DNA from 2 places in the Exiguobacterium sp. s34 genome. Region 1 is predicted to be linked to the other one. Evidence: riboswitches for the same ligand, from Rfam matches in the RefSeq annotation. Region 1 holds a riboswitch; the other holds the start of a gene.
What was found. A riboswitch is a leader RNA that binds a small molecule or an ion and turns the genes downstream of it on or off. The one in region 1 is predicted to bind FMN.
Positions count from the first base shown of each region.

Region 2: linked by a shared signal. The riboswitch ahead of KNO87_RS12115 (ECF transporter S component) and the one ahead of ribD (bifunctional diaminohydroxyphosphoribosylaminopyrimidine deaminase/5-amino-6-(5-phosphoribosylamino)uracil reductase RibD) in region 1 are both predicted to bind FMN.

Region 1 covers NZ_JACSKE010000001.1:132,930-149,051, reverse strand. The annotation lists gene KNO87_RS00795 (ABC transporter permease) at 1-904, opposite strand, end outside; gene KNO87_RS00790 (ABC transporter ATP-binding protein) at 917-1,615, opposite strand; gene KNO87_RS00785 (DegV family protein) at 1,777-2,607, shown strand; gene KNO87_RS00780 (sensor domain-containing diguanylate cyclase) at 2,903-4,582, shown strand; gene KNO87_RS00775 (homing endonuclease associated repeat-containing protein) at 4,628-5,269, opposite strand; gene KNO87_RS00770 (undecaprenyl-diphosphate phosphatase) at 5,723-6,535, shown strand; FMN riboswitch at 6,616-6,757, shown strand; gene ribD (bifunctional diaminohydroxyphosphoribosylaminopyrimidine deaminase/5-amino-6-(5-phosphoribosylamino)uracil reductase RibD) at 6,912-7,976, shown strand; gene ribE (riboflavin synthase) at 7,976-8,617, shown strand; gene ribB (3,4-dihydroxy-2-butanone-4-phosphate synthase) at 8,617-9,792, shown strand; gene ribH (6,7-dimethyl-8-ribityllumazine synthase) at 9,798-10,262, shown strand; gene KNO87_RS00745 (GAF and HD-GYP domain-containing protein) at 10,390-11,625, shown strand; gene pruA (L-glutamate gamma-semialdehyde dehydrogenase) at 11,665-13,209, opposite strand; gene KNO87_RS00735 (hypothetical protein) at 13,381-14,184, shown strand; gene bcp (thioredoxin-dependent thiol peroxidase) at 14,197-14,634, shown strand; partial or broken gene KNO87_RS00725 (alanine/glycine:cation symporter family protein) at 15,140-16,122, shown strand, end outside.
Region 2 covers NZ_JACSKE010000005.1:189,275-205,396, forward strand. The annotation lists gene KNO87_RS12055 (leucyl aminopeptidase) at 1-1,247, opposite strand, end outside; gene ptsP (phosphoenolpyruvate--protein phosphotransferase) at 1,573-3,291, shown strand; gene KNO87_RS12065 (aldo/keto reductase) at 3,342-4,175, opposite strand; gene ptsG (glucose-specific PTS transporter subunit IIBC) at 4,300-6,339, opposite strand; partial or broken gene ptsG (glucose-specific PTS transporter subunit IIBC) at 6,473-7,972, opposite strand; gene glcT (glucose PTS transporter transcription antiterminator GlcT) at 8,193-9,038, opposite strand; gene KNO87_RS12085 (YuiB family protein) at 9,142-9,459, opposite strand; gene KNO87_RS12090 (NAD(P)/FAD-dependent oxidoreductase) at 9,587-10,798, opposite strand; gene KNO87_RS12095 (NAD(P)/FAD-dependent oxidoreductase) at 11,062-12,039, shown strand; gene KNO87_RS12100 (NAD-dependent epimerase/dehydratase family protein) at 12,079-12,933, opposite strand; gene KNO87_RS12105 (hypothetical protein) at 13,062-13,301, shown strand; gene KNO87_RS12110 (HesB/IscA family protein) at 13,337-13,693, opposite strand; FMN riboswitch at 13,792-13,934, shown strand; gene KNO87_RS12115 (ECF transporter S component) at 14,098-14,685, shown strand; gene KNO87_RS12120 (nucleotidyltransferase family protein) at 14,757-15,317, shown strand; gene KNO87_RS12125 (NupC/NupG family nucleoside CNT transporter) at 15,370-16,122, opposite strand, start outside.

The DNA.
Region 1 (16,122 bases):
CGAGCATGTTCGAGATCAAGATGGCGACGATGATGACGGCAATCGACACGATGAAGAGACTGAGTCCGAGCGCCATCGCTTTCCCAGATGAGATTTCACTATAAATCGCACCGCTACGGATGATATTTTCTGTCTCCATGACGGACACGACAAATGGCAATTCGAGATTGGTCACGACTGTCTGCTCCGTCACACCCGATAGACGGAACGACTCTTGTCCGACAGTGGATTCGAACGATTCGTCCGTCATGAGTAAGAGCGTTTGAGAGCCTGGGTCTAGATTGAAAAAGTTGTCATCGAACAGTGGGAGTGTGTAGTCAGGGAAGAGGACGAACCCGCTGACGGTGAACGGTCTGCCGAGATCAATCGTGTCCCCGATTTCAATCCCGTTCTCTTCAGCATATTTTTTGTTGAGGGCGACCTCGTCATTCGTATTTGGTCTTGATCCAGCCTCTACATAGGAACGGTTGATTGTATCAGATTCCTTCAATATGAGACCACGATGTTCGGCATCACCGAGCGTGTACGTGATCGTTTTGAAGTCACGGAGCTCAATCGTCGCCTCTGGCATCTCTCGTTCGACTGCATCGATGCGAGATGCGATCAAACGATTAAAGACGTCTTCGTCGGTCTGTTTGATGTCGGCCAGTGTGAACGTTCCGGTTCCAGCGAGTGTGGCGATATCGGGATCACGTAATTCTTCTTCCGTTACCCGGTTCAGCATCTCGATGGCGAAGTCTTCCTGGTTCGATTCCTCCAAGTATTCTTCGGTCGGAACTTCGATTCCGCTGATCCCATAGAACATCATCGTGTACGTGAGCGAACTCATGACGATGATGATGGCGATGGCGAGCAGTTGCATCCATTTTTTGCTGAGCGTCTTCCACACGTTTTTGTACAGCATGTCGCCACCTCCTTATCCCCAACGAATGTCACGTGCCGCGACGCGGGTGTCATTATGGATCACTTCGACAATCCGACCGGAATTCATCTTGATGACATCGTCCGCCATGTCGCTGATTCCATTGTTATGCGTGATGACGACGATCGTTTTTTGATACGTCTCGTTCAGTCGTTCCAATAGCTCGAGCACCTTCTTCGAATTCTCTTCGTCAAGCGACCCCGTCGGTTCGTCACAGAAGACGATAGCTGGATTTTTAGCGAGACTACGGGCGACGGAGACCCGTTGCTGTTCACCGCCGGACAATTGATAGGGATATTTGTCACGGGCTGTCGCGAGTCCGACTTGATCGAGCAATTCATCGATGGGGAGTGGGTCTTTCGTCAAATCAGATCCGATTTGAATATTCTCATAGACAGTCAAGTTTTGAAGGAGATTGTATTGTTGAAAGATAAATCCGAGATGGTCGCGTCGGAATGTCGTCATCTGTTCAGGAGATAAATCGGTCAACACCGTGTCCCCGAATGTGATCTTGCCGCTTGATACGGTATCGAGTCCGCTGATGACGTTGAGTAATGTACTTTTCCCGCTTCCACTCGGTCCGAGGATGACGACGAATGCACCGTCACGAATGGTTAGGTCAATCTCTTTCAAGGCGGCGGTCTCTACATCGCCGGTCTTGTAAATTTTATTGACGTTCTCGAGTTGAATCATCTCTCGTTCGCCTCCTTTGTTCGTTATGTATCATGTACCCGTTTCGAGGTCAGATTGGACGAGCTGCACATAGGATGTTTTGAAAAAATAGTGAAACCGCTTCACCTGTGATAAAATAATATAACCAGGTACTAAAAACTTTTTTTAAGGGAGAACTTTCCATGAAGATTGCTTATATCACGGACAGCACGATTGTCCTTCCAGATGCTTTAGTGAACCACCCAGACATTCATATCGTCCCTCTTTATGTCGTCAAAGGGGACCAACCGTATAAGGACGGGATTGAAGTCGATGCGACGACCGTCTATGAGTGGATCGATGCCGGGGAGCGTGTGTCGACGAGCCAGCCTGCCATCGGAGACTTTGTCACTCTCTATGAGAAGTTGAAAGACGAGTACGATATGGGAATCGCCATTCACTTGTCGTCTGACTTGAGCGGAACGTATTCGGCATCCGTACAAGGGGCCGAAATCGCAGAATTTAAGTTACTCGCTTTCGATTCACGAGCAGGCATCTATACGATGGGACTCATGTTTGAGGAGTTGATTGAACGTGTCGAACGAGGCGATGCACTTGAAGACGTCGAAGCCTACATGAAGGAGCGCGTCGAAGATGTTCGCATCGAGTTGACGCTTCAAAATTTGACGCAGATGCAAAAAGGCGGACGTATCTCAAAATCGAAAGCATTGATCGGGAATATGCTTCAATTGAAGCCGGTACTTCGATTTGAGGATGGATTAATCGTTCCTTATCAGACCGTCCGCACATACAAGAAAGCACAAGCCCACTTGTTCGAAGTGTTGCGTGCGGCGATTGAGTCAGGAGAATGTCAGGATGTCTCGATTTTCCACGGGAACGTCCCTGAACTCGCGCAAGAATGGAAAGAACGACTCGGTGACAAGATTCCGATTCGGGTCGACACGCTCGCACCGCTTCTCGGGGCACATACGGGATCTGGGTCGATCGGGATTTCATATTTGAAAGCGAAATAAGACATGAAGGCGATGCTCGTGAGAGGATCGCCTTTTGTATGTTTCAATGTTGTTTTTGCTTCCGTAAAAAGAGAAACGTGATCGTCAGCGAATAGATCAAAAGAAATGTGATGAGAAACATGGAAAGGTCCATTGTTAGCCTCCTTTCTATGACTGTTGCCGACTTGTTGTTAAGTAAAACATCTAAATGGGAATAATTTCAATATTTCATTGTCTCAACTTTCAAACAATTGCTGGAATGTTTTTGCATTACGGGTCATACTAGAAAAAATGAACGGGAAAAGGGGAGAAGACGATGCGATTTCGGAAGTATCTAGTTCGGAGCTGGCTCGCATGGGCCGTCGTCTTCACAGGTGTGACGTATTTGACTTTGCACCACCTCGAATCGTTCGACTGGCCGTTGTTTTGGTTTATCTATACACTAGGTGCTTTGTTCGTCATGAACCCGCTCAAGCGTAGACATCTGCATTTCACGTTCCATGAGATGTTCGTCTTTATCACGTTCTTCCTCTATGGACTCGCCCCGGCCCTCCTGATGGGACAGCTCCTCTTGTTCACCTTTCAGGCGAGGACGTTCAACCGTCGGGTAGGGCGTCGTCGTTTCTTACATTTCTATCCGCTCAATACGGTAATTGAATGCCTCCTCGTCCTATTGCCAGGCCTAGCCTATATCGGCCTCGGTGGACGCATCGGTGAACCGGTTCATTTGATGCAACAAGGCGTGGCGATGTTGGCGTTCTTAGGTACGCTCTTCCTCGTTCTAACGATGAGTTTTGCCCTGTCGTACTTCATGGTCGGAGAACGAATCCCGTTACCGATCATGTGGCGGTTGATTCGATTCGATTGGCTCGTCGTGTCACTCGAACTGTTGTTCACGATGATTGCGATTGAATCGTATCTCGTGTTTGGATATGTCGGGCTGATTGTCACATTCTTCGTTCTATCCGTCTTAAAGATGACGATGTCGAAAGCGACGGAGACAGAAGAGACGAAAACAAAAGTCGATCAGGTCGAGCGATTGAAAGAGCAGCTCTATCGTGTCGATAGTGAACAGCTGTTGATTGAAAAGTTTTGGAACGGACTACGTGACGTCGTTGAAGTCGAACGTGGTTGGCTGCAGGTCAACCGAAAAGGGGAGCGGACGTTTTATGATATGACGGGACGCATCATCCCGAGTGTACCGGACGCTTATACGATCGAGCGCTATCAAGACGAGGATGAGCCATGTTTCGTCTATGATTCACTTCATGAATGGCATCCCGACTTGCAACAACAGCAACAAGAGCTTCATCATTCGGCGCTCGTTATCCAGCCTGTTTGGGGAGCGGAAACGGCCGTCAGCTGTATGGTGTCGACGACAGCGAACGGCGCGTATGAGATGCCGATTGCCGTCGAAGTGAATCGGCTCCTCAAAACGTTGTCGTGGTCAATCGAGCGAATCGATGAGCGGGACCGCCTTCAACATGAGAGTTTGACGGACCCGTTGACAGGTCTCCATAATCAGCGGGCGTTACGTAACTGGACGACAGAACGATTGAACGACGTCGCATCCTATCCACTATCCCTTTTCCTAGTTGATTTGGATCATTTCAAGTCGATCAACGATACATATGGACATGCGTTCGGGGACGAGGTGTTGATTGAGGCCGGACAATTGTTCACGCGTAGCGTTCGGGCGACAGATTTGGTGACACGGTATGGTGGCGAAGAATTTGTATTCGTCTTTCCTCGGATGGATGAGGCTGCAGCCCAACTGGTCGGTGAAAAGATACGCGACGCACTGAAACGACATGACTTTGGCACGGAAGGGACACGCATTACGGTGACGGCGAGTATTGGGATCGAGACGATTCATGAATATGAAGACCTCGATACGGTACTCCGGCATGCGGACCGAGCCATGTATGTCGGTGCCAAGTTCAATGGTCGTGACCGGGTCGCCCACTATCAAGGATTATCAACAGAAGTCAGATGAAAGGAGGATCCGCCAAATGGCAGATCCTCCTTTTGTATGAAAAGATTATGAGTTCGTATTATAAAGTTCCGATTCAACCGCATGAACGGCGGCTGACCAAGAGCCGTAACGATGTAAGATCGCTTTTGTCGAAGGTTTGTTGTTACGCTTCGCCCATTCCCGATATGCTTCGAATGAGAGGGAGAAGCCCATTTCCTGAATAGCTTCACGGAGCGCGTTGGAGAGTTCCGTTTTCGAATAGGTGACACTTGCCTCAAGTCCTGCCTCGGCACAGGCATCATGCCACGAACCGAACGTCTTGACGATGTGATAATGGCTCGGTGCCTTCGGATGGAGCTTTCGCCATTGCTGATACTTCTTCAAGGTGATGATCGAGCCCATGTCTCGCGAATAAAGCGCAAGTGTCTCGATGATGTCCTCGCGTGTATACTTTGGCATTTTGTCTGGCAATTCGACAGTTGCTTCTCCATGCCATTCATAGCCTGCGATGGCAAGTGCCTCAGCCCATGACCCGAACTGTCTGATGATCGATTCAGGAGATGGCCAATTCTGTTCCATGGCAAAGCGACGATAGACAGAACGGCGCGGACGTTCCTTCAGCAAGTCCCCGAGAAGGCGGATGCAATGGATCATCCTCTGCTGTTCAGTGGACAGGTGATGGGATTTAGTGGTTAGCGTTTGACTCAATGATGGTTCCTCCTTCCGTGGACTCAAATATGAACCGACAAAGATGAAAAAAATGCTCCTACAATCATACTATCGGATGGTTTTTCGGATTTATTAACGTGATTTTGAAAATTTTTAAACATATTCTAAGAAATGGATAGGTCTAAAGTCACAGATAAAGATTTCAAAAAATGGTAACAGTTCTATTACAAATTAAATCGAATTTCGAGATAAATGTAAACAAAAAGTTTTAATCAACCAAAAATGTCATATTTTTATAAAAAAGTACCCAACTGGAGAAATGGGGTCATCGCCTTCGCTCCAGATGAGTACCCTTCTATAATAAATTTAATTTTCAGACTAATCAATCGAATATTGAAATTACATCAAAAAATTTTTAACAGCTGGTCAACGAAAGTCCAATTCTGCTAAAATAGGCGCATTGAGTGAAAAACAGAAAAGAGGATTACCATTATGACAGTTTGGTTATTTTATACGTTGCTCGGATTGATCCAGGGATTCACGGAGCCGATTCCGATTTCATCAAGTGGACATCTTGTTATCTTCCAAGAATTATTTAACATCGACTTGCCGGGATTGTCATTTGAAGTTTTCGTAAACTTTGCTTCGCTCCTCGCGGTTTTGACGGTCTATCGTAAAGATGTCATCCGTCTCATCGTCAGTTTATGGACGTTCCTATTCAAGAAGGACCGAACGGAAGAAACGATGGTCGATGTGAAGTTTATCGGCTTGCTCCTCGTCGCAACGGTTCCAGCCGGTGTCCTCGGTGTCATTTTCGGCGACTGGATCGGAGAAGTACTCGGTGGCGTCGCGACGGTCGGATATACGCTCATCATCACAGGTCTCGCGCTTTGGTTCATTCGAAATATGCGCGGGAATAAAGGGGACGGCGGTATCACGTTACGTGACGCCATCTTGATTGGGCTCGCCCAAGCGGTAGCACTTATCCCAGGCATCAGTCGCTCTGGGGCGACCATCGTCATGGCGATGTTACTCGGGATCAAGCAGGAATCAGCACTTCGTTTCTCATTCTTCCTGTTCATCCCGATCAGTCTCGGAACGATGATTTTGGACGGTCCGGCTTTGTTTACGAACCCGGAGACGAGTGACTTGTTCGGCCCGCTCATCTTGGCGTTCATCGCCTCGTATGCGTTGACTGCGATTTCGTTGAAGTGGTTCCAACACGTCATGGCCAAAGGCGAACTGAAGTATTTCTCATATTATTGCTGGATTGTCGGGCTTCTTGTCGTCCTCTTTCTCGCATAATCGAGGCGCTACTCTCACGAGTGGCGCTTTTTGTTTTGCGAAATAAAAACAATTGCGATACAGTAAATCTGTACAAACAAATATTCCTTCGGGGTCGGGTGAAATTCCCAACCGGCGGTGATGGGCCATGCCCTAAGTCCGTGACCCGGGCGCACGTGTGCGAACGGTGGATCTAGTGAGACTCTAGAGCCGACAGTATAGTCTGGATGGGAGAAGGAACAAAAAACAGGTCCGCGTGACCTGTGCTTCGTCGTACGCTTTTCTGTAAAGAAAACGTTTATTTGGCTTGTTCAAAAGCGACGAAAACCCTCCCACCAAGACCCTAAGGACCTTTCCTTAGGGTCTTTTGTTTGTACGGAAAAAAGGAGGGAGAACGATGAAACAGTACATGAAACAGGCCATCCAATTGGCGAAATCGGCCGATGGACAGACTGGGGCGAACCCGCTCGTCGGTGCCGTTCTCGTCAAAGACGGTCGCATCGTCGGGCTAGGCGCCCATCTCAAGGCGGGCGAACCGCATGCCGAGGTTCATGCAATCAAGATGGCAGGTGCGGCAGCGAACGGAGCAACACTTTTCGTCACGCTTGAGCCGTGCTCGCATCACGGGAAAACACCACCGTGCGCCGACTTGATTGTAGAGTCCGGGATCAAACGGGTCGTCATCGCCATGGAGGACCCGAACCCGCTCGTTGCCGGAAAAGGAATCATGCGTCTCCGGTCGGCTGGGGTCGAGGTCGAAGTCGGACTGCTTGAAGATGAAGCAAAGGAATTGAATCCAGCGTTCTTGCGAGCGCTCGAGACGAAACGACCGTACGTCATCTTAAAGACGGCGACGAGCCTCGACGGGAAAGTTGCCTTGGAGTCGGGTGAGAGCCAGTGGGTGACGAGTTCGGAAGCTCGTCGTGACGTTCATGAACTACGCGCGACAGTCGATGCGATTTTGACGGGGATTGGAACGGTGCTCGCCGATGATCCGGCACTGACCGTTCGATTGGACCGAGAGACACGTCAGCCGAAGCGAGTCGTCCTCGACCGTGATCTTCGCTTGCCACTCGCGAGCACGCTTGCTCGAACGGCTGAAGACGTACCGGTCCTCCTGTTCACTTCGTCAGACGATGAAGAGAGACGGGAACGGGCGCGTGCTATGGGCATCGAGCTATTCGATTATACGTCACTCGGGAGCATGCTCGAGACATTGTACGCGAACGGGGTTGGGCGCTTGTTGGTGGAGGCGGGACCGACGCTTGTCACGTCCCTTCTTGACGGAGGGTATGTCGATGAATGGGTCGCCTATCAATCACCGCGCGTATTCGGCGGAAAGAACGGCATCTATCGCTCGCAGCAGGAAGGCTCGATCGATGCGATTGCTCGCTTTGGCATTCATCAGGTCGAGACGATTGGACCTGATCTGAAAGTCGTCCTTCGAAAGGGGGCGCTCTGATGTTTACCGGAATCGTAGAAGAAATCGGTTCGGTCAAAGCGGTGAAGCGAAATGGACCGTCCTTACGGCTCGTCCTGTCAGGTACGAAAGTGCTCGAGGACGTGAAGGTCGGGGACAGCATTGCGGTGAACGGGATTTGTCTGACGGTCACGACGTTTGACGCGTCGACGTTCGCTGTTGATGTGATGCCAGAGACGTTGAAGGCCTCCAGTTTAGATGGGGTCAAGCCGGGCACACGAGTCAATCTGGAGCGGGCGATGCCAGCGGACGGACGATTCGGTGGGCATTTCGTGTCCGGACACGTCGACGGCGTCGGACGCATCGCCAAGAAACGTCCGCTCGCGAATGCCGTATATGTCGACATTCAATGCGACCGTTCGCTTCTTTCATACATCGTGCCGAAGGGATCGATTTCTGTGGACGGGACAAGTCTGACCGTATTTGACGTATCAGAACGTGGATTTACCCTGTCCTTGATCCCGCACACGTATAGCGAGACCGTTCTCGGATCGAAGCATGTCGGCGACTCTGTCAATTTGGAATGTGATCTGTTAGCAAAATATATGGAAAAATTAGTCGGACAGTCGAAGATGACACTCGAGTCTTTGGCGTCACAAGGTTATGGAAAGGCGGGATGGTAATGTTTGATTCGATCGATCGAGCGATTGAGGAGTTAAGACGCGGACGTCCCATCATCGTTGTCGATGACGAGGACCGTGAGAATGAAGGTGACTTTGTCGTGCTCGGTGACAAGATGACACCTGAGACGATGAACTTTTTAATCACGGAAGGAAAAGGACTCGTCTGTGCAGCCGTCGCCGAAGAAGTCGCGGCACGCCTTGACCTTGTGCCAATGGTGACGAACAGTACGGACCCACATGGGACGGCATTTACGGTCAGTGTTGACCATGTCGATTCGACGACAGGCATCTCTGCGAGCGAGCGCTCCCATACCGTTCGCGAATTGGCGAATCCGTCATCACGTCCGTCTGACTTTCAACGCCCAGGACACCTTTTCCCACTCATCGCCAAAAAAGGAGGCGTCTCCGTGCGCCGTGGCCATACGGAAGCGTCCGTCGATTTGGCACGACTTGCAGGCAGTGAACCGGTAGCCGTCATCTGTGAAATCATTCGTGAAGACGGGGAGATGGCCCGCGTACCGGACTTGGTGCAAGTCGCCAAACGTCATGAATTGGCCTTCATCACAATCGAGGCATTGGTCCGATATATGGAGACAGACCTTGTCACGCGCGAAGCGGACGTGTCACTTCCCTCATCGAAAGGCGCGTTTCGGATGATCGGATACGCGAATCGGTTCGACCGACACGAGCACGTCGCTCTCGTGACCGAGACGCTGTCGGACGTCCCGCTCGTTCGAATTCATTCGGAATGTTTGACGGGAGACGTCTTCGGGTCGTTCCGATGTGATTGCGGTCCACAACTCGATGCTGCTATCGGTCGAATCGAACAGGAGTCGGGCATCGTCCTTTATATGCGCCAAGAAGGACGAGGGATCGGACTCGTGAACAAATTGAAAGCATACGCCTTGCAAGAGGAAGGGTTAGACACGGTCGAGGCGAACGAGGCGCTCGGATTTCATCCCGACATGCGTGACTATCGTGTCAGTGCGGCGATGCTCCGTGACCTCGGAGTGACCCGTGTTCGCCTCATGACGAATAACCCAGAAAAAGTCGATGCCTTAGAATCATGTGGCATCACCGTCGTCGAACGTGTACCGCTCCATGTCGGTGCGCACGAAGCGAACGAGTCATATCGAATGACGAAACAACTCAAAATGAACCATATCGGAGGATGAATGAGATGACATATACATTTGAAGGTAACTTAGTTGGAGAAGGCTTAAAGATTGGAATCGTCGTCGGACGATTTAACGACTTGATTACGATGCGTCTACTCGATGGAGCGAAGGATGCGCTGAAGCGTCACGGCGTGAAGGAAGAGGACGTCTCGCTCGCTTTCGTCCCGGGTGCGTTCGAGCTCCCGCTCGTTGCGAAAAAAATGGCGATGAGTAAAAAATACGATGCGATCATCACGCTCGGTGCCGTCATCCGTGGCGCGACACCGCACTTTGATTATGTGTGTAACGAAGCGGCCAAAGGAATCGCGCAAGCGAGTTATCAATCGGAGGTCCCGGTCATCTTTGGCGTATTGACGACGGAAACGATCGAACAGGCGATTGAACGGGCTGGTACGAAAGCAGGAAACAAAGGTTGGGAAGCGGCGACGTCGGCCATTGAGATGGCGAACTTATTGAAGCAAGTGTGATGTCGAACCGGGTGCATCGTCACCCGGTTTTTCAATTGGTATAAGCAGGGTAAAAAGACTGAAAATTGGGTAAAATAAACTCATGGAACGATTGATTTCATTTCAGACAATAAGGGAGGTTTGGCACATGGCAACTTCGCATGAATCATTGACGTTACAGTTACAACAACAAGAGCGACTCCATCACCTGCTTTCGTCACTCCTCAATCGCTTTTTAACAACAGAGATTGCGGATTTCAAAAAGCGGGTTGACCAGTCGCTAGCCGAACTTGGACATTATTTCGCGGTCGACCGCGTCTATGTCTTCGATTACGATTTCACGAACCAGGTTTGTCACAACACGTTCGAGTGGTGCGCCGAAGGCATCACCGCCGAAATGGACAATCTTCAAGACGTGCCAATCGATGTGTTGCCCGAATGGGTCAACACCCATGTCGCGGGTGAGACGATGTATATTCCGCGCGTGGCTGATTTACCAGAAAATAGTGTCGTCCGCGGGATTCTCGAACCGCAATCCATTCAAAGTCTGCTCGCAGTCCCGATGATGCAAGGGAAGACGTGCCAAGGATTTGTCGGGTTTGATTCCGTCGTCTCGGAACGGACGTACACGGAATACGAACAACAGGCACTGCAAGACTTCAGTAATGCACTTCTCGGGGCGGTCGAACGACATCGGATCGAGGCGGGACGCGAAGAAGCACAGCGTATCCTTGCCGAGCGGGAAAAAGAAATGATCGATTATCAAGAAGGACTTGTCCGTACACTGTTACGCCTGTCAGCACTCCGCAACAATGAGACGGGGAACCATATCGAGCGGGTGCAGGATTTGTCGACGCTCTTTGCGACGATTTTATATGATCACCATCATCCGGATGTGTCTCCTCTTTTCATCGAAGGGATTCGACTCGCGGCACCGCTTCATGATATCGGAAAGATCTCTGTCCCGGATGCGATCTTATTGAAGGCGAATAAGCTATCCGATCAGGAATGGGTATTCATGAAAGATCATGTGCGCGTCGGGGGCGAGGTGTTGAAGGATTTACAAACACAGTTTCCTCATAACTACTTTATCCAGATGGCTTACCAGATTGCCCTCTATCATCATGAACGTTGGGACGGGACGGGATATATTAAAGGCTTGAAAGGGGAAGAAATCCCACTTGCGGCACGAATCGTCACCATCATCGACGTCTATGACGCTCTTCGTACGGTCCGCCCGTATAAACCTGCCTTCTCACATGAAGACTCGATTGTAGCGATGAAAGACATGAACGGAGCGTTCGATCCGACGCTATTTGAACTGTTCTTGCTCCATCAAGAAGAGATGGCCATCATGTTCGAACAGACTTTTAAAGCACACTAATAAAGGAGACGCTCCCCCGAGGGAACGTCTCCTTGTTGATTAGAACGTTTCAGATGTCGTCTTCGCTTGCATGTGGAGTTGGATGTAATCCGGACCACCTGCTTTTGAATCCGTTCCTGACATGTTGAATCCACCGAATGGCTGGTAACCGACGATTGCGCCAGTGCAACCACGGTTGAAGTAAAGGTTACCGACGTGGAAGTTTTGGCGAGCGAATTCTTGGTTCGCGCGGTCACGTGTAAGCACCGCACCCGTCAAGCCGTACTCTGTGTTGTTCGCGATATCGATCGCTTCTTTGAAATCTTTCGCTTTTGTGAACGCAACGACAGGTCCGAAGATCTCTTCTTGCATGAGACGCGCTTTCGGGTCGACGTCTGCGACAACTGTCGGCTCGATGAAGTAGCCTGTTGAATCATCCGCGTTTCCGCCAGCGACGATGCGTCCTTCTTCTTTAGCGACATCGAAATACGATGTGATTTTCTTGAAGGCCGCTGCGTCGATGACAGGTCCCATGAAGTGTTCATTCTTCTCTGTGTTGCCGACAGAGAGTTCGTTCGTAAGTTCGACGACGCGGTCAAGTACCGTGTCATACACACTGTCCACGATGACGGCACGTGAACAAGCTGAACATTTCTGACCTGAGAAACCGAATGCCGATTTGACGATCGATTGTGCAGCGAGTTCGAGATCCGCTGACTCGTCGACGACGATTGTATCTTTTCCGCCCATCTCTGCGATGACGCGTTTGAGCCAGATTTGACCTTCGTTCAATTTAGAAGCACGCTCGTTGATGCGGAGTCCCACATCACGTGAGCCTGTGAAACTGATGAAGCGTGTCTTCGGATGGTCGACGAGGTAGTCACCGACTTCTGCGCCAGGTCCTGGGATGAAGTTGAGCACGCCTTTTGGAAGACCTGCTTCTTCCATCACTTCGACGAATTTCGCAGCGACGATTGGTGTCGTCGAAGCTGGCTTCAAGAGAATCGTGTTACCGGCAACGATTGCCGCGACAGCTGTACCGGCCATGATTGCGAACGGGAAGTTCCATGGGCTGATGACGATCCCGACCCCGAGTGGGATGTAGTCATAACGGTTATATTCGCCTGGACGGCTCTCGACTTTCTTACCTGGCTTGAGTTCGAGCATTTGACGTGCATAGTATTCCATGAAGTCGATTGCTTCTGCCGTATCCGCATCCGCTTCGTTCCATGGCTTACCAGCTTCTTTGACGAGGTAAGCCGAGAATTCGTGCTTACGTTTGCGGACGATGTTCGCCGCTTTGAACAAGACGTCTGCACGGACGGCTGGGTCGACGTGGCGCCATGAGTCGAACGCTGTGAGTGCTTCTTGCATCGCACGTTCTGCGAGCTCTTGGTTCGCTTTCGAGACGCGACCAATCACTTCTTCTTTGTTCGCTGGGTTGTAAGACGTGATTTTTCCTTCCGTCGTAACCTTTTCCCCACCGATTACGAGCGGATAGTCTTTCCCAAGCTCACCGTTCACTTTCTCGATTGCCGCTTGGATCGCATCGGCATTCTCTTTTTGTGTAAAGTCTGTGAATGGTTCATGTTTGTATGGAATCATTCTCGTTCCCCCTTAAAGTGATGTTGAGCGTTAAAGCGCTTACGTCTGTATTGTATCGAAATTATCGTAGAAATCCTAGTGAAACAATTTTCCAGAAACACATGCCATTGGAGCGACGATTCGAGACATGGTAGGATGGGGGAGAACACGGCTTTAGAAAGGACGAACAACATGAAAAAATGGCTCATTCCGCTTCTCCTCGTCTTCACGCTCGGGGCATGTGGGAACGACGAAGAGGCGGTTGTAGAAGAAACGAAACGCGCATTGCCGGATGCTGTCACAGAAGTGTATGCGGACTATCAAGCGGCGCTCGAGTCGGGCGATGCCGAGGCGCTCACGGCCATCGATTATGCGGGTCGCTTGACCGACATCCCGGCGACCGGCGCTGTCACGCGTCAGCTTGCCCCAGGAGATATCTATGAGAGTTGGGTCAACGAGGACGAAGACGTGGCGTTTCTCGTCCATGAAATGGTCGACCAAGACGGCAATCCGCTCCCGAACCGCCTCAGTAAAGTTGCTGTGAAGGATGGGGAGGACTGGTCGCTCGTCATCACGCCGACCGCGTTACCAGAGGACGTGATCGCTGAAGTCGGGGAACTTCTCATCGGGATACAGGCAAACGAATATGGGGTCAACGCGGAAGCGAACGCCCGTCTTGCGGAAGTTCCGGAAGATGAGGCAGGTCCGATTTACGACCGAGTCAATGCACAGACCGACTATACAGCTTTAGAAGCGGACAATAATGTCTTTCTTCTGATGGCGGAGACGTTGACGGTCGAAGAGAACCAAGCGATCATGGCCGATTACTTTAAAGCGTACGAGAAGTGGTACACCGACAATGAGGCGTCGCTTCGAGAAGCGGCCGCCACCGAAGACCCGATCGAGTATATCGAAGCACTCGACCCGTTAAAGACAAAACTAGAGGAAGCGATCGATGGTTTTGACGAACAACTCGTCGACCCGTCGTTCGGTTAAGGAGGAAAACAGATGCTCGCACCAACATTTTCATTACCGAACCAAAACGGAGAGATGGTCTCGTTAAAAGACTATTTAGGAAAGAAAGTCGTATTGTATTTTTATCCGCGTGACTCGACACCCGGTTGTACGACGGAGGCATGTGATTTCCGCGATGCGATGCCGAAGATGGAAGGCGCGGTCGTCATCGGAATTTCAGCGGACAGCCAAAAGAAGCACCAGAATTTTATCGCCAAGAATGAGTTGCCGTTCGACTTGCTCGTCGATGAAGATCACGAAGTGTCTGAGTTGTACGGTGTCTGGCAATTGAAGAAGAATTACGGGAAAGAGTACTACGGTATCGTCCGTTCAACTTTCCTGATCAACGAGGACGGCTACATTCAAGAAGAGTGGCGTAATGTCAAAGTGAAGGGACACGTCGAGGAAGTCGTGTCTGCAATTCATTCGTAAAACGAGCAACTGGAGGAATCGCCTCGAGCGGTTTCAGACTGTAGACAAACCATAGGTCTACAGTCTTTTTTTGACCAATCCAGGCACGGCTCGCTTTCCTAGAGGCAAGCAGTGAGCCGCATCGCGACTTTCGGTCGTTGCTGGGTCTCACTTTGCTTGCTATTCTCTCAGGAGTCTCGCCTGCCCGTATTTGATTATTGCTCTCAATCCGACACGAGAGGTCTTTGTACTTTTACATCCGATCCATTTCTGATCGAGATGCAGTCCATCGATTAACGATTCATATTGATTGTGAAATCGGTGCTTCTTAGTGCGGAGATATATTACAATCATATTTCGAAATAAATTTTAAGGAGCGTATGAGGACAAGGGTTCAGGGAAAATATTACAATTATATAACGGTGTGAAAACGCTTTCTTAGGGTGTGGCGCCTTGACTCGATTGTGAATGTTCTGAAAAATATAGAAGAGCGCTCAAATCAAGAACGTAGGAGGAGAGCAACACGGTGAATCAAATTGAAAGTTGGCTGTCGAGTTTATCAAATCTCGTCTGGGGGCCACATTTATTAATCTTACTTGTCGGGACAGGGATCTTTCTGACCGTCCGTCTCGGCTTTATTCAAGTGACGAGGCTTGGTGTCGGCTTGAAAGAGGCCTTTATTCCAAAGAATGAGAAACCGAAGAAGAAACAACGTGGGGACATCTCGCATTTCCAAGCGTTGATGACGGCTTTAGCGGCCACGGTCGGTACCGGAAATATGGTCGGTGTCGCGACGGCAATCGTCCTCGGGGGACCGGGTGCAGTCGTTTGGATGTGGTTATCTGGTTTTGTCGGAATGGCGACGAAATATGCGGAGGCCATCCTTGCGGTCAAATATCGTGTCGTCGATGAACGAGGCGAAATTGCCGGTGGGCCGATGTATTACTTAGAACACGGGCTAAAGAAAAAGTGGCTAGGCATGTTGTTTGCCTTATTCGCATCAGTCGCAGCCTTTGGGATTGGGAACGGGGTACAAACGAACTCAATCAGTCTCGCCTTGAACAATTCGTTCAACGTCCCAATGGTTGTGACAGGAATCGTCATGATGGCGGTGACGGCGTTTGTCATTTTAGGTGGTGTCAAATCGATCGGGAAAGTCGTCGGGATTTTTGTCCCGTTCATGATTCTTGCATATGTCGGAAGTGGGCTCGTGATTCTTATCATGAACCTTGAATTGGTACCGGGTGCCTTATCGACGATGTTCTCGAGCACATTCAGTGCCGAAGCTATCGGTGGGGGTGCGTTAGGTGCCGCGATTCGCTACGGGGTCGCGCGCGGTGTGTTCTCTAATGAGGCAGGACTTGGATCTGCACCGATCGCGGCAGCGGCAGCAAAAACCGATTTCCCGGGACGACAAGCACTCGTCTCGTCGTCTCGATGACACAGGTCTTGATCGATACGCTCATCGTCTGTTCGATTACCGGACTCACGATTGTCATGGGTGGTCAA
Region 2 (16,122 bases), on a different contig from region 1:
TTCAAGTCGGCCACTTCTGACTTTCTAACTTTGTCGATGAAGACATCAAAGTAAGGCATTTGCCAAACGAGCTCATTCGTCTCGCGGCTCGCTTCTTCAAGTGCCCGATAGAGTGTATCATCGTTCGTCAGACAGCCTGTGACGTCCGTACCGAGCGCGACGAGTACCCCACCTGTAAGCGTAGCTACGTCGATGATGGCTTTAGGTTCATACGTTTTCGCAAACGTGACGGCATCCGCTAGGACAAGTCGTCCTTCTGCGTCCGTATTCAACACTTCAATCGTTTTTCCGTTCATTGCCGTGATGACATCATCCGGTTTGAAAGCGTCGCCTGAGATCATGTTGTCGGTCGCCCCGATGATCCCGATGACGTTTTTATTCGGGCGTGTGCGTCCGAGTGTCTCGAATAAACCGAGGACGGTAGCCGCACCACCCATATCCCCTTTCATCCCAACGATGCCATCTTTCGGTTTAATCGAATAGCCACCTGTATCGAATGTGACACCTTTGCCGACAACCGCAATCGGAGCTTCTTCATCTGCGCCACGATATTCTAACACGATCAACTTTGGCGGGATTGTCGAGCCTTGGTTCACAGCGAGCAACGCCCCCATTCCGAGGCCTTCCATTTCTTCTTTTTCTAAAACTCGGTATTTGAAATCATGACGTTTCGCTAACTCCACTGCATAATCCGCCAAACTTTCTGCTGTTAAGATGTTAGCCGGCATCATTGTCAACGTTCGTGCGACGTTGACCCCTTTTCCATAAGCAACACCTGCGTCGATATCCTCTTGCAACACATCGCCAAGGAGCGTGATTGTCGGTTCTTCGATTGTTTGTTTCGGCTCTGACTTGTATGTAGGATGGGCATACGTCGCCATTTCAAATGCTTCTGTGAACGTGCGAGCCGCGTCGTTCGTGAACGTGTCGAGTGCGACCGCAACGTCCTTCAGACCACGTGCGTGGACGAGTTTCGACACTTTCCCGAACCAGTTTCGAACATTCTCCGTCGTAATATCGTTGCGTTGACCGAGCCCGACAAATAAGACACGTGCCGTTTCCCCAGCGAACGTTGGCAATAATGTCACTTCTCCTGTTTTCGTAGAGAGGTCTCCTGATTGAATGAGTGCTTTCACACGTCCACCGAACAATGTGTCGAGCCCTTCATCGATTGAATCAGCCGCTCCGATTCCGACGACCATCGTGTCATATGAATCTGTCCAATTTAATTGAGCAATTTGATACATGTTGCCACTTCCCTTCTTTATATATGGTAAGCATAGCGAACTTCTCCAAAATAATGAAATAGTATGCGTAAGAGTCAAGAAATCTTCGAATTCATGGGCTATCTCCTCGTTGTGACGTTGTTTTATTTTATGATAGGATAAGAAAGTACGCAATCGGGCTTCTCTTCATCGTGAAGTGAGGCCAATTTGACTGGTCGAGGCTTCCCCTAGTCGTAGACCGTTGCTACTTTAACTTTCTCCGTTCTCGTTAATTCTTTTTTCTTTTCGGGTATGAAGTAACGAGGCAGGAAAGTACACTATTTCTTTGAAAAGAGGGACTACGCTTATGTCACACATTAAAGGTATTGGTGCATCTGCAGGAATCGCAGTTGCAAAAGCATTCGTCATGGAGACACCTTCATTCGATATCCCATCACACAAGGTTGAAGATGTCGCTGCAGAAAAGGCACGTTTCCAAGATGCAATCGCACAATCTAAAACGGAGCTTGAAGAAATCCGCGAACACACGCTTCGTGAACTTGGTCCAGACAAAGCCGAGATTTTCTCAGCTCACCTTTTAATCGTTGAGGACCCAGAAATCGTTTCGCAAGTGAACGATAAAATTGAAAGCGAAAACATGAATGCTGCGAAAGCACTCGACGAAGTCGCACAAACAATGATCATGATTTTCGAATCGATGGACAACGAGTACATGCGCGAGCGTGCAGCTGACGTTCGTGACGTGACAAAACGTGTTTTGGCTCATATTCTCGGGGTGACGTTCGTGACACCTGCATCGATCTCTGAAGAAGTCATCATCATCGCCGAAGACTTGACACCTTCAGACACGGCGCAACTTAACCGTAAATACGTCAAAGGGTTCGCGACAAACATCGGTGGACGTACATCACACTCTGCCATCATGTCACGTTCACTTGAAATTCCAGCGGTCGTTGGAACGAAAGTGGCCCTTGAAGAAATCAAAAACGGTGACCTCGTCATCATCGACGGTACGGAAGGTGACGTTTTCGTCAACCCTTCAGAAGACCTCGTCAAAGAGTATGAAGGCAAACGTGCTGATTTCGAAGCTTACAAAGAAGAGTTGAAGCAACTCGTCAATGAAGAGTCTGTCACAGCAGACGGTCATAAAGTGAAGCTCGCAGCGAACATCGGTACGCCAAACGACTTAGAAGGCGTTTTGAAAAACGGTTCAGACGCAATCGGTCTTTATCGTACAGAGTTCTTATACATGGACTCTGAAACATTCCCGACAGAAGAAGAGCAGTACACAGCATACAAAACGGTTCTTGAAGGTATGGAAGGCAAGCAAGTCGTCATCCGTACACTCGACATCGGTGGCGACAAAGAATTGTCTTACCTCGACCTCCCGAAAGAGATGAACCCGTTCCTCGGCTATCGTGCGATTCGCCTTTGCCTCGAGGAAACTGATTTGTTCCGCACACAACTTCGTGCCCTTCTCCGCGCGTCAGCTCATGGTAACCTCGCGATCATGTTCCCAATGATTGCGACACTTGAAGAGTTCCGCGCAGCGAAAGCCCTTCTCCTTGAAGAAGAAGCGAAGTTGAAAGAAGAAGGAATCGAAGTCGGTCAATATGAAACAGGGATGATGGTTGAGATTCCATCAACGGCTGTCATGGCGAAACAATTCGCAAAAGAAGTCGACTTCTTCTCAGTCGGTACAAACGACTTGATTCAATACACGATGGCGGCTGACCGCATGAACGAAAAAGTATCTTACTTGTACCAACCGTTCAACCCTGCCATCTTGAACCTTCTCCACAATGTCATCACAGAGGCACACAAAGCTGGCAAATGGGTCGGTATGTGTGGAGAGATGGCCGGAGAAGAGCTCGCGATTCCTATCCTTCTCGGTCTCGGACTCGATGAATTCTCAATGTCTGCTTCAAGCGTCCTTCGTGCACGTAGCCTCGTGAAACGCTTGACGAAGACAGAGACAGAATCAATCGTCAACGAAGTCCTCAACATGGATACAGCTGAAGAAGTCGTGAACTTCCTTAGCGAAAAGTTCGACATTAAAAAATAACGTCAAAAATCCTTCTCTCGCCCGAGAGAAGGATTTTTTTACATACCTATTCAGAAATCGAAATCGTCTGGGTCCGGACCGACACGTTTATGCTGATCGAGTGCATCGATTCGATTCATTTGCTCATCGCTCAACTCAAAGTCATATAAGTTGAAGTTTTCTTCGATACGATGTGATTTGACGGATTTCGGAATGATGACCCACCCTGTCTGAAGATGCCAGCGTAAGATCACTTGGGCGACAGAACGCTCCACTTCTTTCGCAATCTCTACTAACGTCGGTTCTTCAAACAACCCACCTTGCATGAGCGGTGCCCAAGCGACTGGTACGATTCCATGCTCGCTCATATACGAGGACAACTCGGTTTGACGTAGCAGTGGATGCCGCTCGACTTGGTTCACTGCTGGAACAAGTTCACTGTTCACAGCCAAGGTCTCAAGGTGATGTGCCTGGAAGTTACTCACTCCGACCGCTCCGACACGTCCGTCTCGATACAATTGTTCAAGCGCGCTCCAAGAGTCAACGATTTTGTCTTCCACCGGCCAATGGATCAAATACAAATCCAATTGTTCTAAGCCGAGGCGTTCGAGTGAAGCTTCATACGCAGCGATGGCGGCATCATATCCTTGATCGGCATTCCATAGCTTCGACGTAATGAACAAATCATCCCGGGAAATATTCGCAATCTCCATCCCTTTCCGAATTCCGATTCCGACACCTTCCTCGTTCTCGTAAACGGCTGCCGTATCGATATGGCGGTAGCCTTGACGAATCGCTTCCACGACGGCATCGATGACCGTATCCCCGTCTTCTACTTTGAAGACACCAAGTCCAATAGCAGGAATGGCTTTCTGACCGTGATTTAACTGTATCGATTGTTTCATTCGTACCCCTTCTTTCGTGAGAATTCTCCTCCACTATAAATGGGATTCTCACTTTCTGGAATAAGGCACATTGAGGTAACTACAAAAAAACCGCCCCATTGCTGGAGCGGCGTGTAACACATGTTTATTCTGGACCTCTGTCATCGGCTCTAAAATCGAGCGCTTCACCTGCGACGACTGTCTCACCAAACGGTACGACGACAACTTTTCCGTCTCCGTTTGTCCAAATGATTGGTGTGATGAGTGATGGTACTTTATCGCGAATTGCGCTGAGATCGACTTCAAGAAGTACGTCTCCTGCTTCGACCCGTGCGCCCTCCTCTACTTTCGCAGTGAATCCTTCCCCTTTCAGGTTGACCGTATCGAGACCGACGTGAATCAACAGTTCGCGTCCATCGTCAGCCAAGATACCGATCGCGTGTTTCGTCGGGAAGAATGTCGTGATTTGACCGGTCACCGGTGAAACGACCTGACCTGAGCTTGGTTCAATCGCAAATCCTTCTCCCATCATGCGACCCGAGAAGACTTGGTCCGGTACATCATCGAGTGAGAGCAATACACCTGACATCGGAGCGAGGAAGCGATGATCGGCTTGTTCAGCCGCTTCCGGTGTGATCACAGCTTTCTCAACTTTTTCTTTCGGTTTATACTCGCCACCTTCGATGATGGTCGCGATTTGTGATTTGAGCGTATCCGATTTCGGTCCAAAGATGGCCTGAATGTTATCCCCTACCTCAAGGACACCGGCAGCACCGAGTGTTTTCAGTAGGTCTTTGTCAACTTGCTTCACGTCATTTACGGTGACACGAAGTCGCGTGATACAAGCATCCAAATGTTTGATGTTTTCAGGTCCGCCAAGTCCGACGAGCACTTCATATGGCAAGTCGTCCCCAATACCTGCTTTGTCCCCTTTCGTGCCGGTCTGAACGTCACGTCCAGGGATTTTCAGATCGAATTTCGTAATGGCGAATCGGAATCCAAAGTAATAGATGACCGCAAAGACGAGCCCGACCGGAATGACGAGCCACCAGGCCGTCCGGTTCGGCAAGACACCGAAGAGAAGATAGTCAATGAGACCGCCCGAGAAGGTCATCCCAATCTTGACGTTCAGTAAATGCATCGTCATGAAGGAGAGCCCAGCAAAGACGGCGTGAATTCCGAAGAGAAGTGGTGCTACGAAAACAAATGAGAATTCGACTGGTTCTGTGATCCCAGTCAAGAATGATGTGAGGGCAGCTGAGAAATAGAGACCTTCGACATCTTTCCGACGTTCTTTCGGAACCGTATGGAACATGGCGAGACAGGCAGCTGGCAATCCGAACATCATGAACGGGAATTTCCCGGTCATGTACGTACCAGCAGTGAACTCGACGCCGTCACGTAGTTGCGCAAAGAAGATCCGCTGGTCCCCTTGTACGAGATCACCCGCTTGGTTCGTGTATTCACCGAACTGGAACCAGAACGGAGAATACCAAATATGGTGAAGACCGAACGGAATCAAGGAACGTTCTACCAATCCAAAGATAAATGCTGATAAGGCAACGTTTGCCTCAATGACCGTACTTGAGAACGTATTGATCGCATTCCCGATCGGTGGCCATATATAAGCGAGCGCAATCCCGATAATCAAACTGAATGCGGCCGTCGCAATTGGGACGAACCGCTTCCCGGCAAAGAATCCTAAGAAATCTGGCAACTTGATATTGAAATACTTGTTGTACGCATATGCTGCAACAAGACCTGCGATAATACCCCCGAATACCCCCATTTGGAGTGTCGGAATCCCGAGAACGGTTGCATACTGCGGGTCGCCCTGAGCAATTTCCGCGGTAATCCCGTTCCACGTGCTAATAACTTTGTTCATGATCAAATAACCGACAATGGCTGCTAGACCAGCAACCCCATCACCATTCGCAAGGCCGATTGCGACCCCGACGGCAAACAGTAACCCTAAGTTTGCGAAGACGATGTCCCCGGCATCTGTCATGACTTGCCAAATCAGGACAAGTGAGTCATTCGCCAGAAACGGGAGCAATTCAACGAGGTCCGGGTTTTGGAATGCGGTACCAAACGCCAAGAGAAGACCGGCTGCCGGTAAGATCGCAACCGGAAGCATGAGTGCTTTCCCGACCCGTTGTAAAACGCCAAACACTTTCTTCCACATCATGGTTCCCTCCTTTGTCAGAATACTTACTTTTTCCCTCTAACGTTTGGATGAAACCGTTTCACAAAGAAAAAGACCAACCCCGAAGGATTGGTCTCAATGATCATTAGTTTGCTTTCTTTTCGTTACCTGAAGCGATGACCGCTTGGATTTCTGATTTCAATGCATCCGAACGTGGTCCGAAGATTGCTTGAATGTTGTTACCAACTTCAAGGACACCAGATGCGCCAAGGCGTTTCAACTCATCTTTGTTGACTTGGTTCTTGTCTTTTACTTCGACACGAAGACGTGTGATACATGCATCGAGGTGCTTGATGTTTTGTGAGCCACCAAGACCAACGAGGATATCTTGTGCAAGTTCCGAACCAGTAGCTGTTGATTGTTCAACAACCTCATCTTCACGACCTGGTGTTTTAAGGTTGAACTTGCGGATAACGAAACGGAATCCGAAGTAGTAAACAACCGCGAACACGAGACCGACTGGAATAACGAGCCACCAAGCCGTACGACCTGGAAGAACACCAAAGAGCAAGAAGTCGATCAAACCACCTGAGAACGTCATCCCGATCTTAACGTTCAAGAGGTGCATCGTCATGAATGAAAGACCTGCGAATACTGCGTGTACTGCGAAGAGAAGTGGTGCAACGAACAAGAATGAGAACTCGATTGGTTCTGTGATACCAGTCAAGAACGATGTAAGGGCAGCAGAAGCCAAGAGACCACCGACAACCGCTTTACGCTCAGGACGTGCTTCGTGGTACATTGCGAGTGCTGCTGCAGGAAGACCGAACATCATGAACGGGAATTTACCAGTCATGAACGTACCTGCTGTCAACTCAGCGCCGTCACGAATTTGTGCGAAGAAGATCGCTTGGTCACCACGAACGACGTTACCCGCTGCATCTGTGTATGAACCGAATTCAAACCAGAACGGTGAGTAGAAGATGTGGTGAAGACCGAATGGAATCAATGAACGTTCGATCAAACCGAAGACGAACGCTGCGAATGTGCGATTCTCTTCCAACATGATTTTAGAGAATGCGTTCAAACCATCTTGTACTGGCGGCCAAATTAAAAGCATGACGAAACCAGCAAATACTGCTGCTACTGCTGTTACGATTGGAACGAAACGTTTACCAGCGAAGAAACCAAGGAATTGTGGCAATTCGATATTGAAATACTTGTTATAGGCCCATGCGGCGATGAGACCCATGATGATCCCTCCGAATACCCCAGTTTGGAGTGTTGGGATACCGAGTACGTTCGCGTAAGCTGGGTCACCTTGTGCTAACACTTCAGGTGTGAGTTCGAGCCAAACACCCATTACTTTGTTCATGATCAAGAATCCAACGATTGCTGCAAGTCCGGCAACCCCGTCACCGGCTAAACCGATGGCGACACCGACTGCGAACAAGAGCGCCAAGTTCGAGAAGATGATTCCACCTGCTTGCTCCATCAATTGAGCGAATTTCACGATGCCTTCGTTTGTTAACCAACCAGCGCGTGATGTAAGTTGTGGGTTTTGCATTGCGTTACCGAATGCAAGAAGAAGACCGGCTGCCGGTAGGATTGCAACAGGAAGCATAAGTGCTTTACCGACTTTTTGAAGAACACCAAAGATCTGCTTAAACATCAACATTTCCTCCTTTTTTAAGTACGTATAAACAATATGATAGCGGTGTAGATGTCAGACAACCGACGTATCTAAACGTTTTCATAAATCACGTTTATAAAAACAGAAAAGGCATGAATAAGGATAGAACGTAGACCTCTCCCAATGGAGAAATCACATAACGTTCCACTCCTTACTCATGCCTGATCGAATCAGTAACACGTAAGACACGTGGTATCATTTATCTACTTGTTAGGCGCTGGAGATGCATCGTCAAATATGTCGCTTCACCTCGTGGGACGGGACGCTTTAATTCGCGTTCCATGATGCCCATCAGCTCCCAAGCAGTACTATAGCATAGCGGATATTCGTCGCGCAACACCTTTTCAATTTTTTGTGGGGCCTCGACCATCTCACCCGTCGCAACCCGCTCAACGGCGTACCTTAAATGCCGAAGTAAGCGCTTATAATCGAGTGAAGTCCGGTCCATTTTTACGTTCAAACGACTCTCAATCGTCTGGACGATTTGGCCGATGATTTGGTTATGACGATTCACTTCAAGGACATTCTTAAACGTCGTCGCCGAGTGGATGTGGAGGGCGATGAATCCAGTCTCCGCATCCGGTAGGAGTACGTTCAATCGTTCATGAAACATATCGACAATCCGTTCCGCGAGCGCAAACTCGTTTGGATAAAGCGATTCTGTTTCAAGTAAAAACGGATTCGTCACTTCCATTCCTTGCTCGATTCGTTTCATCGTAAAGAACAAATGGTCGGTCAAACCGATGTGAATATGTTCATCGACTTTCTTACCCGTACTCGTTTCGATGAAGCCGACAATCTCTTGCATGAACGCAATAAAATCCTCATCGACATGTTTGACGAGTTCTTGGTATTGCGACTGTTCTTCTTTATCTGTCAGTTGATACACTTTCTCCGGGACGCTGGCCGGGTCGACGAGGTCGCCTGGTTTTTTACCAAAGCCAATTCCCTTCCCGAGTAGAATGACTTCCGGATCCGTATCATGTTGACAAATGACAACGCTATTATTCAACACTTTTTTGATCGTATACATCGGTAATGTCATTCGCATCGCATCCCTTACTAAAATCGTTTCGCTATCTAGTATATCGGTTCATGCCCTAAAAAAGTAGGGACAAAACAAAAATGGCGAACATTTCTGTCGCCATTTAGAACATTGAATAACCGCTCTTCCGTAAGAAACGAATCGTCACGCCAGCTAAGATTGCACCGAGCAATCCGAAACCGAGCATGAACAAATCGAGAAGTTGCAATCCGACGAGTCCTTCATAGATCCCCGTGAGTGCAGTTGACGTCTCGGTCACGTAACTCGAAAGTTTGACATTATCAATCATCATGATGACAAAAATTGGATAAATGAACACAAGTGTCCATGTCTTTTTAAGTAACATATTCAAGATGAAGCCGATACTGAAAAAAATCGTCATATATAAGACGGCCCCAATGACTGCTTGGATAATATGCATGTGATGTCCCCCTTGTCCGCTCTCCATTATACAAAATTTCGACCAACGTGGTCAAAGAACTTCCTATGACAATTTCTAAAGAAAACAGCTCGTTCTGAATGAGAACGAGCCGTACGTGAATCGCGAATTAGAACTTCCCTTTTTTGAGGACGAGTCCGTATTTTTTCAATTCGATGAAGTGTTTGTTGTCGATGACTTTCTTCATGAATGAAGCGTTGCGACCGAAGATTTTTTTACCCATGACGATTCCGATTCCATCGTTATGACCGAGCGAAGCGACTGTTCCTTTGCTCTCGTAAGTGAACTTCGAAGTCGATTTGCCGTTGATAAGCGCCGCGATGTTTTTCGCAACGTTGTGCGCTTGTTGCGTCGCGATTTGTGCCGTCGGTGGGTATGGACGGTTTGATGCAGGGTCCATGACTGCTGAGCAGTCACCGATGATGAAGACGTTGTCGTGACCTGGTGCACGGTTGTCCGCTTCCACCATGACACGGTTACGAACCGCTTCAAATCCTGATTTTTCGATGATTGGGCTACCACTTACGCCACCTGTCCAAATGATTGTGTTGGCACGGATTGTCTCCGTTGTGTCACCTTGGAGTGGACCGAATGTGACGACACCTGGTTCGACGCCTTTGATTCCGTTACCGAGTTTCATCTCGACACCGTTACGCTCCAACCATTTCTGTGCGTATGTTGTGAGTTCCGGATCGAATCCTGGAAGAACTGTTGGCGCTGCTTCAATGTTGACGATGCGAACCGCTTCGCGTGGAACGTCATACTGTTTGCAAAGCTCAGGGATTCGGTTGACGATTTCACCGAGGAATTCGATTCCTGTGAATCCAGCACCACCGACAACGATCGTGACGAACGAGTTGTCAGAAGAACCGTTTGTTTTATATTGAGCGAATGAGTACTCGATGTGCTCTTTGATTTTACGAACACTGTTCAACGAGCTGATTGTCATCGCGTTTTCTTTCAAGCCTGGGATACCGAATGTTTCAGGAACACCACCGAGACCGATGACAACGTAGTCGTATTCGACGACAGAACCATCTTCGAGCGTCACTTGTTTCGCAGCAGTATCGACGCGATCGACGATCCCTTTGACAAGTTTCACACGTGACGGGTTCACAATGTCGTTAATGTAAATGCGTGCTTGGTCTGGGTTCATCGTTCCAGCAGCTGGTTCGTGAAGCCATGTCGTTTGGTAGTGATAATCATGCTTGTTGATGAGCGTGATGTTCGCATCACCTGCAGCGAGTGTCTTTTGAAGGTTGACAGCTGTAATAAGTCCGCCAAAGCCCGCGCCAAGAATAACAATGTTAGGTCGTTTCATGTTCATTTCCACCTTGTTTAAAGTTTTGTTTTTTTGAACAACTATGTTGTGTGTTTCTTCACATAGATGTTCACAATAAAGCCCATTCTTGTTCAACATCTGTTCACAATTGCTTCTGCTTTATTGTACGCTCTTTAAATTGAATTCTCAATGGAAAAGCTTATCTTCTTGAATTTTTTTTGAAAGTGTTGCATGTTTGTACTGAATGGATTTAATTCAATAAACTCTCTATAATAGATGTATACGCTTTGAGGAGGAATTCGATGAAGACGACGAAAGATGTAATCATCATCGGTGGCGGCCCGGTCGGACTGTTCACCGCATTTTACGCAGGCATGCGCCAACTCGATACGACGTTGATTGAAAGCTTACCGCAACTCGGCGGTCAGTTGTCAACGCTCTATCCTGAAAAATATATTTATGATATCGCTGGTTTCCCGAAAGTGAAAGCACAGGACTTGATCGATCAATTGAAAGCGCAAGCTGATCAATTCGAGCAAGACTACCGCCTCGGCGAAACGGTTGAAACAGTGGAACGTCTTGAGGACGGCACATTTGTTTTGACGACAAATAAAGAAGAATATCATACGAAAGCCATCATCATCACTGCAGGAAACGGTGCCTTCTCGGCTCGTCCACTCGGTCTTGACGGCTGTGAAGATTACGCAAACCTTCATTACTTCGTCGACAACATGGAGAAATTCCGTGATCGCCGTGTCATGATTGCAGGTGGCGGAGATTCAGCCGTCGACTGGGCGCTCATGCTTGAAGGGATTGCGAAAGAAGTACACATCGTCCACCGTCGCGACCGCTTCCGTGCTCACGAACATACGGTCGAGCAGATGAGAGCATCGACGATTAACGTCCTTACCCCATACAACATCGAGTCACTTTCAGGTGAGACACACATCGAATCTGTCGAACTGACAGATAAAGACGGTGAGTCGAAAATCGTTGAAATTGATGATTTGATTTGTAACTACGGATTCGTTTCATCTCTTGGTCCAATCAAGAACTGGGGAATGGAATTCGAGAAGAACACAATCCGTGTCGACTCACGTATGGAAACGACAGTCGCTGGCATCTTCGCTTGTGGTGATATCGCCACATACGAAGGAAAAGTGAAGTTGATCGCAACAGGTTTCGGTGAAGCCCCAATCGCTATCAACCAAGTAAAACAACTTGTGGACCCGACTGCTCGTCACCCACAACACTCGACATCTGTATTTGCCGGGAAATAATCATCAATCCTCTGTGGACCGTATCCACAGAGGATTTTTTTATTTCCGCATCGTCTGAATGATGACCCGGTCAATCCAGTCATCCAACTGCGTGAAGACGTAGCCCGCTTTTTTCGCTTCAGCGATTGACATGTAATAGTCGACATCCGAATCATATGGGGACGACTCCCCGTCTTTTATAATATGGACCGGTTTTCCGACGTGATGACCGATCCGTTCCATCAGAGCACCCATGGAGATCAGACCGTCACTTGCCGCGTTGAATGGACCCGTCACGTTCGCGCGTCCTACCCATTCTAAAAATGCCGCTGCTTCCGCACTCGAAATGAAGCCCATCTTCGCTTCCGGATGATGCAAGACAACCGGTTCCTCGTTACGAATCGCATCCACATAAAATTTGAGTCGATCTGTATAATCGTCCGGCCCTAAGACAATCGGCAGGCGAACGGTCGCGACCGGGAACGAGGCCCGGTGGAAGAAGAACGATTCGGCCTCTCGCTTTCCTTGTCCGTAATCATGCTCGGCTTCTAGATGATATTCATAATGGAGCGGATTGAAGTCACTCTCTTTTAAGTCAGGACCCGGAGCATACACCGACATCGTAGACGTCAATACATATTTCCCCACTTTGTCCATGAACGCGTCCGACGCAATCTTTGCCTGATACGGCGTAAAACAAATATTGTCGTAGACGAGGTCGTACCGTTCGCGTGCCAAGTCTTTCATCGTTGCGACCGATTGCCGATCTCCTTTGATCGAACGTATCCCTTCGGCTTCTGGCACTTGCAGTTGCCCTCTCGTCACAATCGTCACATCGTCCCCCGCCTCCGCGAGTCGCAAGGCAAGTCGTTTCCCGAAATAGCGTGACCCTCCGAATATCAATACTTTTCTCATGACCCTCAATCCTCCATTTTGTAATGACGTCCCTACTCATTTTCCCTTCAAAGAAACAGACTAATCTACCACTTTCACACGTTTTCTTGCTATTGTTATAAGTAAAGACTCGTTAGGGGGACCTGAATATGCATCAAATCATGCTAGAAAAAGGATGGACTTACGAATTGCCGCCACAGTATGCGATTTATCAGAGCTTATCAGACTTCAGTCGTTATTCCGTCCTCGACCAAGAAGAGGAGAGCGTTTGCTCATTCCGAATCACGAATGACACGTGTACAATCACGGGCTTTCGACCTTGGCAGCACCATATCGAACTCGATGTCACCGCTAAAGTGATTCGTTTGATTTTGACAGAAGAAGAATAAAGAACCGATCGCGAGTGCGATCGGTTCTTTATTCTTTAACATTCTCCTGGTGTACCGGCGTTCGTTGCCGTACGGAAACTTGAGCCGCATCCACACGTGGCGATCGCATTCGGGTTTTTAATCGTAAAGCCTCCGCCGAGCATCGACTGCTTATAGTCGATCTCAAGTCCATCGACGACACCATGATCCACTTCAGCGACGATGACGCGGACACCATGATGATCAAATTGAACATCTTTGTCCGTTTTCTCCTCATCAAAGCCCATTCCATATGAAAGTCCTGTACATCCGCCACCTTGGACCTTTACTCGCAAATATTGTGCATCCGGGCGTTCGGTCTGTTTCATCATCTCTTGTACTTGAAGTGCTGCTGATTCTGTCAAATGAATCATCTGAACTCCTCCTCATTTTATCTTCATTTCAAGTCAATTGACTTGTAGTTTTGTGCATTATCTTGTATAACTAAACTGTAACAAAAAAAATTAAATCGTTCCATCTTCGGGGCAGGGTGAAATTCCCGACCGGCGGTATTGAAGAATTTATTCTTCTCAGCCCGTGAGCGAGCAAGGCGTTGCTTGCTGATTTCGTGAGATTCGAAAGCCGACAGTATAGTCTGGATGGGAGAAGATGGCGGCATCCGACCGATATCCGGATGTTTTCTTTGACGTGGACTCTTCCACCTCGGAAAACATCTATTTCGTATGCGCGTAAACTCTCCCGATTGTCTTCATTGCAATCGGGTTTTTATATGCGACGGGTGCCATTCATCGAGGAGCGACCTAAAGGAGAGATTCTGATGAAAACTACGCGCAACAAACGACTGACAACAATGGTGACTTTGGCGATGCTCGGGACGATTTCGTTCGTACTCATGCTATTCAACTTCCCGCTCCCATTTTTACCGCCATTCCTCAAAGTGGACTTTAGTGACATTCCTGCACTCATTGCCGGGATCGTCTTTTCACCACTCGCAGGTGTCGTGGTCGTCGGATTGAAAAACGTCTTGTATTATGTCTTTAACGGTGGCGGTGTCCCGGTCGGAGAAGTCGCAAACTTCTTCGCAGGTGTCGCATTCATGTACCCGGTCGCATGGTTCTATCACAAACGGAAGACGAACAAAGCACTCGCTTCTGGACTACTCGCCGGTACAATCACAATGGCACTCAGCCTCGCCATCTTAAACTATCTCGTCATCTTGCCAGCCTATGCTTTCTTCTTCGGAATGGCAGACATGGCCGATCCGGCCGTGAAGACGGACCTCGTCCTTTACGGGATTTTACCGTTCAACTTGATTAAAGCGATCTTGATCAGCGCACTCTTCGTTCCACTCTTCTTGAAATTGAAGCCGTGGATCGAACGTCAACGTGTACAGCTTCAAGCGTAATCGATATACAAGCATCTAGGCATTGCCTAGGTGCTTTTTCTAAATCCTATTGATCAGAAGGAGTTTGATTGATGAAACATGAACAGGACTTGATCCATTTCTTACAGCAAGATGCAGAACTCATGAAGCACCTTCGCACCGTCGCTACTCTTCATCTACCAGACTGGTGGATTTGCGCGGGCTATATCCGCGCAAAAATATGGGATCATCTCCACGGATACGATACTCCGACACAAACAGACGATGTGGATGTGATTTATTTCGACCCTACCCAGCCAGAAGAAGCAATCGAGAAAGAGTTAGAGCAGACGTTGTATCAACGAGATCCAGACATGCCTTGGTCTGTCAAAAACCAAGCAAGAATGCATCATGTGAACCATCTGCCTCCGTATACCTCATCAATCGATGCGCTAGCCCATTTCCCCGAAACTGTGACAGCAATCGGGGTACGTCTCAATTTAGACGGTGAGCTCATTCTCTCAGCACCCTATGGCGTTCAAGACCTTCTCACACTACAAGTTAGACCTACACCGTATTTTGAAACAAGCACCTCAAAACATCCAATCTACTTGAAACGAATGGCTCAAAAAAATTGGCCAGCTCAATGGCCGAACGTCAAATTGTATACATAATTCCTACGTTAAAAAACGCGACCACCGAAGTGATCGCGTTTTCTTATATCGATTAGAGAAGAAGTCCAGCCAATGTAGCTGACATCAAGTTTGCAAGCGTACCTGCGAGAATCGCGAGAACACCCATACGTGCGATGTCACCACGACGGTTTGGCGCCATACCACCAAGACCACCGAGAAGGATCGCGAGTGACGAGATGTTTGCGAAACCACAAAGTGCAAATGCGATCATTGCTTCTGTACGAGCTGACAAATCACCAGAACCGATGATTGGTGCGAACTCAGAGAATGCAACGAATTCGTTCAAAACTAGTTTTTGACCGAGGAAGCTACCGAATTGTACAGCATCTGCCCACGGCACACCAATGACAAACGCGAGTGGTGCGAACACATAACCAAGAATCAATTCGAGTGACAAGCTATCGAATCCGAAGAGTCCGCCGACTGAACCGAGGATCAAGTTAACGAGCGCAATCAATGAAACGAATGCGAGAAGCATTGCACCGACGTTCAAGGCAAGGAAGAGACCGTCAGAAGCACCACGTGCCGCTGCATCGACGAAGTTCGCCGCTCTGTCTTCTTCTTCCTCTGCAATCTCGATGTCATCATCGTACTCTTCTGTTTCTGGCACGATGATTTTAGCAAATAAGAGACCCGCTGGTGCTGCCATGAAGCTTGCTGCGAGCAAGTATTCGAGCGGTACACCAAGTGCTGCGTATCCAGCAAGTACAGAACCGGCAACCGATGCGAGACCACCGACCATGACTGCGAAGAGCTCAGATTGTGTCATCGTAGGAAGGTAAGG